3 regions of the Carboxydothermus ferrireducens DSM 11255 genome follow, and region 3 is predicted to be linked to each of the others. Evidence: riboswitches for the same ligand, from Rfam matches in the RefSeq annotation. Region 3 holds a riboswitch; each other region holds the start of a gene.
What was found. Region 3 has a riboswitch for cyclic di-GMP ahead of CARFE_RS16785 (methyl-accepting chemotaxis protein). Riboswitches for the same ligand answer to the same signal wherever they lie in the genome.

Region 1: another riboswitch for cyclic di-GMP. It lies ahead of flgB (flagellar basal body rod protein FlgB); the one in region 3 lies ahead of CARFE_RS16785 (methyl-accepting chemotaxis protein).
Region 2: another riboswitch for cyclic di-GMP. It lies ahead of CARFE_RS0112090 (HD domain-containing protein); the one in region 3 lies ahead of CARFE_RS16785 (methyl-accepting chemotaxis protein).

The regions. Positions count from the first base shown of each region.
Region 1 covers NZ_ATYG01000014.1:29,528-32,801, reverse strand. The annotation lists gene fliF (flagellar basal-body MS-ring/collar protein FliF) at 1-261, opposite strand, end outside; gene fliE (flagellar hook-basal body complex protein FliE) at 287-574, opposite strand; gene flgC (flagellar basal body rod protein FlgC) at 586-1,002, opposite strand; gene flgB (flagellar basal body rod protein FlgB) at 1,009-1,419, opposite strand; cyclic di-GMP riboswitch class I at 1,587-1,673, opposite strand; gene CARFE_RS0105920 (hypothetical protein) at 1,751-2,095, opposite strand; gene CARFE_RS0105915 (hypothetical protein) at 2,117-2,443, opposite strand; gene fliS (flagellar export chaperone FliS) at 2,453-2,830, opposite strand; gene fliD (flagellar filament capping protein FliD) at 2,845-3,274, opposite strand, start outside.
Region 2 covers NZ_ATYG01000048.1:1,628-4,901, reverse strand. The annotation lists gene CARFE_RS0112100 (PAS domain-containing protein) at 1-141, shown strand, start outside; partial or broken gene CARFE_RS16870 (PAS domain-containing protein) at 148-324, shown strand; gene CARFE_RS15135 (GGDEF domain-containing protein) at 331-894, shown strand; cyclic di-GMP riboswitch class I at 958-1,042, shown strand; gene CARFE_RS0112090 (HD domain-containing protein) at 1,159-1,461, shown strand; gene CARFE_RS0112085 (HD-GYP domain-containing protein) at 1,599-2,387, shown strand; gene CARFE_RS0112080 (ATP-binding protein) at 2,606-3,274, shown strand, end outside.
Region 3 covers NZ_KE386562.1:66,758-70,031, forward strand. The annotation lists gene CARFE_RS15820 (diguanylate cyclase) at 1-1,349, shown strand, start outside; cyclic di-GMP riboswitch class I at 1,713-1,797, shown strand; gene CARFE_RS16785 (methyl-accepting chemotaxis protein) at 1,895-3,274, shown strand, end outside.

The DNA of each region.
Region 1 (3,274 bases), on a different contig from region 3:
TTTGGGAACCAAAATCGTTGTCCCCTCATCGCCAAGCTTGTAATTTATTTTCCATTCCTTCAACTTTTCCGCAATAGCTCCCGCTTCTTTGGCATCTAAACCGGTAGCCAAAGGAGTATAACTGGGCCGTCCCAAAAAAATATACCCGAGCAACAATGACAGTACCGCCGTAAGTAGTAAAATCCCGTAAACCCGCTTTTGAAAGCTGCTTAAATTTTGGAAACGTTCCTTTATACTTGCCAGGAGGCTCTGAAAATCCATTTATTTCCCCCTATTCCGTCCATGATTAAATCTGCATCCGGCTAATTTCCTGATAGGCCTCAACTATTTTGTTGCGAACCTCCACCGCTAATTCCAAACTCAATTTAGCTTCCTGGGCCAAAATTAAAACCTGGTGAATATCATCCACTTTCCCGGCTAAAAAATCCTGGGTCACTTGCTCGGCTTTCAGCTGTTTTTCGTTAACTTTATCTAAAGCCTCAGCAAGTTTCTTTTCAAAATCTAAAGTTTTTGTTGATTGTGCCGAATTATTAGGCAGGATAGTTTTGGAAAAAGAAATGCCGGTAATCTCCATAATAACCCCTCCTAACGGCTAAGCTCGAGAGCCTTCGCATACATGGCTTTAGCCGTATTGAACACCGTAACATTGGCTTCGTACGCCCTCTGAGCAGCCAGTAAATTTACTATCTCATCGTTGATATTAACGTTGGGATATTTTACTAAACCGGTATTGGGATCCGCATCGGGATGGTTAGGGTTAAAGACATAGCGGTAGGGAGTTTTGGTATCTTCTACAATCTGACTGACCCTGACCCCGCCGCCTTTAAACCCGGTCTTCGCCTCCAGAATTTCCTCAAAAACCACGTCTTTTCGATTGTAGGTACCACCTGCAGGCGTCCGGGTAGTGTTGGCATTGGCAATGTTATCCACTATCGTATCCAGCCATAAACGGTGGGCGGTAAGGGCCGAAGCGGTTATTTGGAAAGAACTAAAAAATGCCATCTACACTTACCTCCTTCCACCGGTAATCACCATTTCTAAAGAAGCAAGGGTGCCTTTTAACCGCTCCACAGCCGTTTCATAATAAAGCTGGTTATAAGCCAAATCTACCATTTCCGTTTCGATGTCCACGTTATTTTTGTCAATTCTCATGGCAGTAGAAGTTTCTCGCTTAACTTCTGCAAAAGGTAAACTGAACCCTTTAGCAGTTAGATGGCGAGGATGGGTAGTTTTTAAAGAAAAATTACCTTTTTTTTGGTTTAAAAATTCCTGAACCTTTTCCTCAAACACCACTACTTCCTTCCGGTACCCCGGAGTATTGACGTTGGCAATGTTATGGGCAATCGCCTGCTGGCGGATTGTCGCAGCATCAATCCCCAGTTTCAAAAGGTTGTAGGTAACCCCTCCAAAAAGGTCCATCCGCTTCTCCCCTTTTTTCATAACTTTCTATATATATTTGACAAAATGAGCTAAATTCCTTTACCTTCTCAATTTTATTTTAACTTTTTCCAAAAAAAATTCAGCAAGATATCTTTGCTTTCACAAAAAATAAAAACCTCCTGCCCAAGGAGGCTTTAATCCCTACCCCCGGCAGCTGGCTGGCATAGCGGTTACCCGCCTTAGCCCCTTTAGCTTTGCGTCGCCGGCTTTCGCCGGTTTTGCCAAACTTTTCGAGGAAATCTTTCACAAAAATTAACTTATAAAAAATAACGAAAATTGTCAATATAAAACGAAAACAAAAAAAGAGGGTCTACACCCTCTCGTCCAGCAAAAGCCCTATGGTTTTGGTCAGGTCGGTAAACGCCGTTTTTAAATGCTCTAAGCTAACTCGTTTTAATACCCGGTTTTTCAGCTTATCAATGACATACCCCACTTCTTCCTGCTCATCATAAACAAATTCCAGCGCCGGGTTTAAAAAGTTGATTACCCGGTGAAACACATCCGCCGCAAGCTTCGGGATAAACTCCTTTTCTCCGTCATACTCCGGCTCATACCGCACTTCATCGGCAGTCTTTTTTATCTCCGGTACTTTCGGCTTTACCTGCTCCCGGTATTTTTGTAAAAACAATGGGTCAATATTGGGTATAATCACCATTTATCCCCCCTTTGTGGGGAATTAACGTTTTTTATCTAAGAAAATACCTTCCACTTGAAAGCCTTTTGCTAAATATGAATTAATCACCTTTTTTTCTCTTTTCACTTTTTCAATTTCTGTTAAAATTTTTTTCTTTTCCTCTTCTAAAAGCTTTATCGTTTTTTCATACACCGGTAATAATTCCTGAATTTCCTCAATCGTAATCTCTTCTTCTCCCGAATAATATTTTTTAAATTTTTCATTTATTTTCTGGAATTCATCAGTTATCACCAATTCATCTTTTGAAGATGTAATTTTTTCCTGAAGCCTTTTAAGCTCATTAAGAATTTCCTTAGAAGTTTTCACCATTATCATCCTTTAAATAGTAGCTTTCTCTTTAGCAGCAGCCGCTTGAACCCAGGCTTCTCTCAGTTCTTCCAAGTGTTTTTGCACTTCTTCGATACTCTGGCGGTCTTTCTTGACACTTCCATGAATTAGCCGGTACATAAAGTAATCATAAAGCTGATAAAGATTTTTGGAAATTTCATAATCCATATCCAGAGTAACCATCAATTCGGAAATTATGTCCTGCGTACGGCTGATATAATAGCTAAAATCATCGTATTTTTTCTCATCCAAAGCCTTAAGCCCTTGTTTTAAAAATTTAATTGCACCGTCATACAGCATAATTAATAATTTTTCCGGCGGGGCGGTAGCGATATTTTGTGTTTGGTATTGAGCATAGGGGTTATTCATTTATCTCACCTCGATTATTTCTTAGCAGACTGTAAGCCAATTTGTGCCGCTAACCAGTTACTTTGAGTCTGTAATCCAGCCATTGCTTTTTCTAACATGGTAAATTTATTCCAGAGTTCTTCTTCTTTTCTCGTTAAATAATCGTTAAACCGATCAATTTGTTCCTGGATATCTTTTATTTGTTCGGCAAGAGACTTATCTTTAGTCACCAGAATAGCATCGGTATGGGCGCCATTGGCTGTGGCATAAATAGCTAAACTTTCGACATAGGGCTTTAACCGGTCCATTACCCCATTTGCTGCGGCATTGGTGAAAATTTCCCCTACAGCTTTTGCATTTTGCTTGATGAGCTCCGTAAGTTTATTTTCATCCAAGGAAAGGGTGGCTTCCTTTCCGGAAGTAGATATGCCTATAGCCATTAAACTATTTAAAGTAACCGTCTTG
Region 2 (3,274 bases), on a different contig from region 3:
TTGGAGCAAGTTACAGAAAATGTCGAAGAAATATTAATTCTTAAAGATTTAAGAACAGGAAAAGTTTTATATGAAAATTCGGCTTTTAAAAAGATTTACGGTTTTACTGTAAATGAAACAAAAGAGAACACTAATCACTGAGATGAAATAGTACATCCCAGGGATTTGGAAAAATTTAAAAAGTTTTTAAATGCTGAAAATGTATTAACGAGAATAAAGAAATTTGGGTTTTTTACGTCGAGGTTCAGGATAATAGATAAGAAAGGTAAAGTGCGGTGGATATCTGCTAAATATCTCCCGGTAAAAGACAACAGGGGAGAGATTTACCGTGTGGTAAGGATTGAACGAGATATTACACCTTTTAAATTGTATGAAGAAAAATTGAAGAAATTAGCAAAGTATGATTTTTTAACTGGAGTTTACAACAGGAGAGCTTTCTTTCAAAGAGCGGAATCGGAGCTGGCTCGGAGTAAAAGGTTACAGGAAAAAGTGGGTATTATTGTGATTGATATTGATGATTTTAAAAAAATTAATGATAATTATGGCCACGAAGCAGGAGATAAGGTATTAAGAGAGTTTGCCGGTGTTTTAAAAAATATGTGCCGTAAATACGACTTTGTTGCAAGATTTGGGGGAGAAGAGTTTGTAATTTTTTTAAGCAAAGTAGATGAAAATATGGCAGTAAAAATCGCGGAGAGAATCCGTGAGGATGTTGAAAAACGTATGTTCCACTTGAGCCGGAAAAATATTGAGATTAAACTTACAGCAAGCTTTGGTGTTGCCGTCTTAGAAGAAGAAGACAATTATAGTGTGGAGAAAATTATTCAGAGGGCTGATGAAGCTCTTTATCGTGCCAAAAACAGTGGAAAAAACAAGACTGTATTTTTGCAGTAATTTAGGAAGCACTTAATGTACTGCTATTTGCAGCAAAAGAGCAAAGAATTTTGTAGTACTTGTATTCGACAAAGGCAAACCCGGCGAAAGCCGGGGGCGCAAAGCTACAGGGGCTAAGGCCGTAAGGCTATGCCAGCCAGCTGCCTAATGTAAGGCATAAAGGTTGATTAAAAAGTTTAAGGTAGAAAACTAAAATCTCCCTTATGCCTTACGGCAGGAGGGAGATTTTTTCATGCAAAAATGCAATGAAAAGAGGTAGAGGGAATGTATACAGTTGATTTAACTGATGTAGTTGTTGCTTTGACAAGAGCATTAGAGTTTACAAAAGAAAGATTTGCCCACCACCATGAAAGAGTAGCCTATATTGCTGCAACTATTGGTAATAAGCTAAAGCTTGAAAAGAAAGATTACGAAACACTTTTTTGGGCAGCATATCTTCATGATTTAGCTGCAGGAGCTCGATTGATGAATGTGGATGATATATCTTCAATTGATAAATACGATACTAAACATGCAGAGCTGGGTTATAAACTTTTAAAAGATGTACCATTTTTTATAGGGAAGTAGCTGAAGTAATCAGACTGCACCACCGTAAATTTATAGGTTATCCGCCGTAAGAACGATATAAAACCAATTACCTTTTAAGCCAAATTATTTTTGTTGCTGATCAGATTGAATTACTTCTTAAACAAAGAAGTCTTGCGTTGCTCCAGCGCAGTGAGATAGAACGTTACTTAACTAAAAATACAAATATACTTTTCAACGAATTAGTTGTAGAAGCGTTTTTAGAGATTTCTAAGAAGGAAAGCTTCTGGTTTGACCTTGATGAGCATTATATTGAAGAAAGACTTCAGGAATTAAGACCTGAAGCAAGAATTATAGCTGGGGAACAAGAACTAAGACTTTTAGTACTTCCCTTTGCCTATATTATTGACGCCAAAAGTCCTTTTACAAGCACCCATTCCTTAGGTGTTGCTGTTTTAAGCAGGCAGCTTGCCGAAATTGCAGGACTTACAGAAATAACGACATTAATAGAAATTGCCGGACTCGTTCATGACATTGGAAAACTTGGAGTTCCAAATAAAATTTTAGAAAAAAACGGGCCTTTAACCGACGTGGAATTTGAATTAATAAAAACTCATCCTTACTTTACCTATCATATGCTGAATAAAATTTCTGGATTTGAAGATTTGGCCAGGTGGGCAGGATACCACCACGAGCAGCCAAACGGCCAGGGATATCCCTTTAAGCTTTCTGGAGATGAGTTATGTGTTCCTTCCAGGATTATTGCGGTGGCTGATAAGTGGGTGGCATTAACTGAGAAACGGCCTTACCGGGAAGCACTGGATGTGAAGGAAGCTTTAGATATATTAACCGATATGGCAGCGAAGGAAATTGTTGATAGAAAGATAGTGAAGCTTCTGAAAGAAAATATAGATTATATTACTGGAAACAAAGAGAAAGAAGCGGGATATGGAATGATTGGTTTATAATTTAAAGATTAAAAAAGCACTGCAGTTAAGAGCAGTGCTTTCAAATTGTTTTTAATTTGCCCCTGCTTATGAAAATAGAAAGCGGGGGTTTGCTTTGAGCTGTAACACGTATAATGAACAAATACTTGGATATACTAAAAATGTTGTGTTATAATTTTATTAACTCTAAAATTACTAACTTTAAAGTTAGTAACTCATAAGTTAGCGAGGTGAATTTAATGTTTATTGGCAGACAATATGAGCTTAAAACCTTAAATAAACTTTACAACGAAAACAAATTTCATTTTATAGTTATGTATGGCAGAAGACGTGTGGGGAAAACTACATTATTAACCGAATTTTGTAAAGATAAGCCGTCGATATTTTTTGTTGCTGAAGAATACAATGATAAAATTGCTCTAGAATCTTTTTCAGATAAAATATTATCCTATTTTGGCCTTGATGGATTCGTAAGCAGATTTGAATCATGGGAAAAAGCGTTTCTTTTTTTAGCACAACAGGCGAAAGATAAACGTTTGGTTGTTGTTATTGATGAATTTCCCTATATAGTTAATTCCAATAAAGGCATTCCATCTCTTCTGCAAAATTTAATAGATCATTATTTAAAAGATACCAAACTTTTTTTAATTATTTGTGGCTCTTCTGTAAGTTTCATTGAGAAAGAGATTTTAAGCTATAAAAGCCCTCTATATGGAAGAAGAACTGCACAATTGATAGTTGACCCTTTTAACTTTTTTGAAAGTAGGAAATTTTTTCCAAACTATAATTTTGAAAATCAAGTTATTGCATATGGAGTTTTAGGTGGTATTCCTCAATATTTGAGCTACTTTGAGGATACAAAAGACATCTATGAAAATATCAAAACAAAAATATTAGACAAAGCATCT
Region 3 (3,274 bases):
AAGTTCACCTGCAGCTTTTTGACTACCGGGGAGAAAAATTGTGCCTGGCCCTGGTTATTGATTTGACCGAAAGGAAAGCGCTGGAAGAGGAAAACAGGCGTAAAGAAGAACAGCTCCGTTTGATGTTAGAAGCCTTACCCAATCCTACATATCTCATTAACAGAGAACGACAAATAATTGCCTTAAATCAGGTGGCAAAGGAACGGGGAGCAGTAGTTGGCGATTATTGCTGGCACAGCATTCATCATTTAAAAACTATTTCTCCTGTTGAGCGTCAATTTTTTGAAAACACCGGAAAACCGCTGCCCGGTACCAAGTGTTATTTTTGCCGGACGGATGAGGCTTTAAACCGAAAGCAAAAAGAAAATTGCGAGGTAAATTTGGATGGTTTATTCTGGAATATCTGGTGGGTACCGATCGATGAAAACACCTATCTTCACTATATTATCGATGTAACAAAATATAAAAAAATGGAAGAAGAAATAAGGGAGCAAGAGGAATTTTTACGGCTTATTCTTGACAGTATGCCGGCTGGAGTTATGGTCGTTGATGCTAAAACTTTCAGGATTGAAAACGTAAACCTGGAAGCTGCTGCGATGATTGGAGCATCTCCGGAAGAGATTATTGGCAAAAGCTGCTTTGAAATATTTCCGGAAAGTAAGGGATTATGTCCGATTACAGCGGTAGGTCAGGAAATGGATTGGGCAGAGCGGATTTTACATAGAGTGGATGGCTCTCAATTGCCTGTACTTAAAATCGTTAAACGACTTAAAACTAAAAGCGGCGAAAAGTTAATTGAGACTTTTATAGATCTTACGGAGCGCAAAAAGCTGGAGGAACAACTTTACCGCTTATCCATTACCGATTATTTAACCCAGGCTTACAACCGCCGTTATTTTACAGAAATGTTAGAACGGGAAATAGAACGTGCCAAAAGGACTAAAATGCCCTTTGCGTTAATTATGTTAGATATCGACCATTTTAAGAATGTAAATGACCGTTTTGGACATGCTGCTGGCGATTTGGTTTTAAAAACCCTGGCAAATTTGATTAAAAACAGGATTCGTCAAACCGACTGTCTGGCCCGCTGGGGTGGGGAAGAGTTTGTGATTCTCTTACCGGATACTCCAGTGGAAAAAGCAGCAGGCTTAGTGGAAGAGTTGCGGGAGCAGTTAAGCATGCTGGAGATTCCGGGCGTAGGCCGGGTGACCGCCAGTTTTGGGGTAACTGGTTACTGTCCCGGAGATACGCTTGATACGTTATTAATGCGCGCTGACCAAATGCTGTATGCAGCCAAAGCTTCAGGAAGAAATTGTGTTCGTTTTTCCGAGAAATGTCCGGAAAGTTAAACCTTTCTTGCTGGTGCATAAACAACTTCGTGTAAACTCATAAACCGCTGTATACCGGACGGTACGTCCGGTGTTGTGAGAGGACTGGGGTTAATCACTCCTTCTTTATAGAAATTAAAAATAAACTTTTCACTACGATTCTGGTTTTTCCGGAGACGAACTTAAAATCTTAAACTGGGGGACCGTACTGCACGATATCGGACGAAAGCTTTCTGGGAACAAGGATAAGAAAGAAACCCTGGTAAAATCAGGGTTTTTATTAAGTATGCCAATATTAAAAAGATACAAATGGAAAATGTTATGTTATAATATTGCAAAACATGTCGAAAATGTCACATATTATAAATCATAACAAGATTCACCCTTTGACAATAGCAAACCCGGCGAAAGCCGGGGGCGCAAAGCTACAGGGGCTAAAGCCGTAAGGCTATGCCAGCCAGCTGCCAAAGGTGTGTTAGGGCTCAAAAATCCTCCGCCTTTTGGCAGGAGGATTTTAAATTTTCTTTTTTAGGTGCTTGAAAAACTAAAAAAGGAGGGTGGGGCTTTTGAGTATCAAGAAACTTTTATTTAGCACCGGTATTGCCAATATTCTTATTTTAGTAGTAATTTTTGCCTTTTTTCTTAACTATGTAACTGCAACAGATAAAGAACTTAACAAAATAATAAATGTTGAACAGGCTTTACTCATAAATTTAAACGAGATGTATGCCCAGGGATTGCAAACGGGCCAGGCAACAAGAAATATTATTTTAAACCCTAAAGATGAAAACGCCAGGAAAAACTATGATAAAGCTCATGAAGCATTTATAAAAGCCAATGAAGAAGCAATTAAATTAGCTTCAGGTACGATGAAACAAGATCTTGAAAAAGTAAGAACTCTCTGGGAAGAAGATCACCAGCTAAAGGTCGAAGCTCAAAAGCTTGCTATCTCTGGAAAAACCGCTGAAGCCGTTACCTTGCATGCCCAGAAGGAAACGCCTAAATGGCGCGTGCTTAAAGAAATTTTATTAAAAAAGGCTGAAGAACAAAAAAGCTTATTTAAAAAACATTTAGAAAAGCATGAGGAAAAAGGGAAAAAACAGAGCACTTTGATTGGCATAATTATTTTATTCAGTATTTTCTTATCAGTGCTAACGATGATTTTAACAATAAGAAAGGTTGCAAAACCCCTCACTGATTTAACCGCCAAGGTAGATCAAATAGCTAAAGGAGACCTGAGTGTAACCATCGATTACGATAGCAAAGATGAAGTAGGAATTCTTGCTTCCAGCATGAACGTTATGGTACAGTCCTTTAGTGAAATTGCGACCCAAATAAAGGAAAAATCCACTTTACTTACTAAAGAATCGGAAAATCTTTCGGCAACTTCCGAGGAGATGGCAGCATCAGCCCAGGAGGTTGCTAAAGCAATGCAGCAGGTTTCAGCTGGAGCTTCAACGCAGGCTCAGGATTTAACAAACATAGCAGCGTTAACTGAAAATACAGCAACTAAAGCCAATGCGGGTAAAAAAGAAATGGATAATCTCGTAAAATCCATCCAGCAAATAAAATCAGCGTTTGAGTTGGTAGTTGAAAAGATAAAAACTCTTGCCGCTTCAATCATGAATATAAACAATGTCACAAACGCCATAACCGAGATTTCCGACCAGACGAATTTACTGGCCTTAAATGCGGCCATTGAAGCAGTCCGGGCGGGTGAAGCCGGTAAAGGATTTGCCGTAGTAGCCGAAGAAGTCCGAAAACTTGCCGAGAAGTCCAAAAGTTCCACCGATGAAATTACAAAAATAATATTATCAGTACAAAACGATGCTAATGAAGTAATAAAGACCTCGGACAATGTTGATGCTTTTATTAAAGAACAAATTAAGGCTGTTGAATCTTCTGTATTAGCCTTTGGCGATATTTTACAGGCGGTGGACGAGATA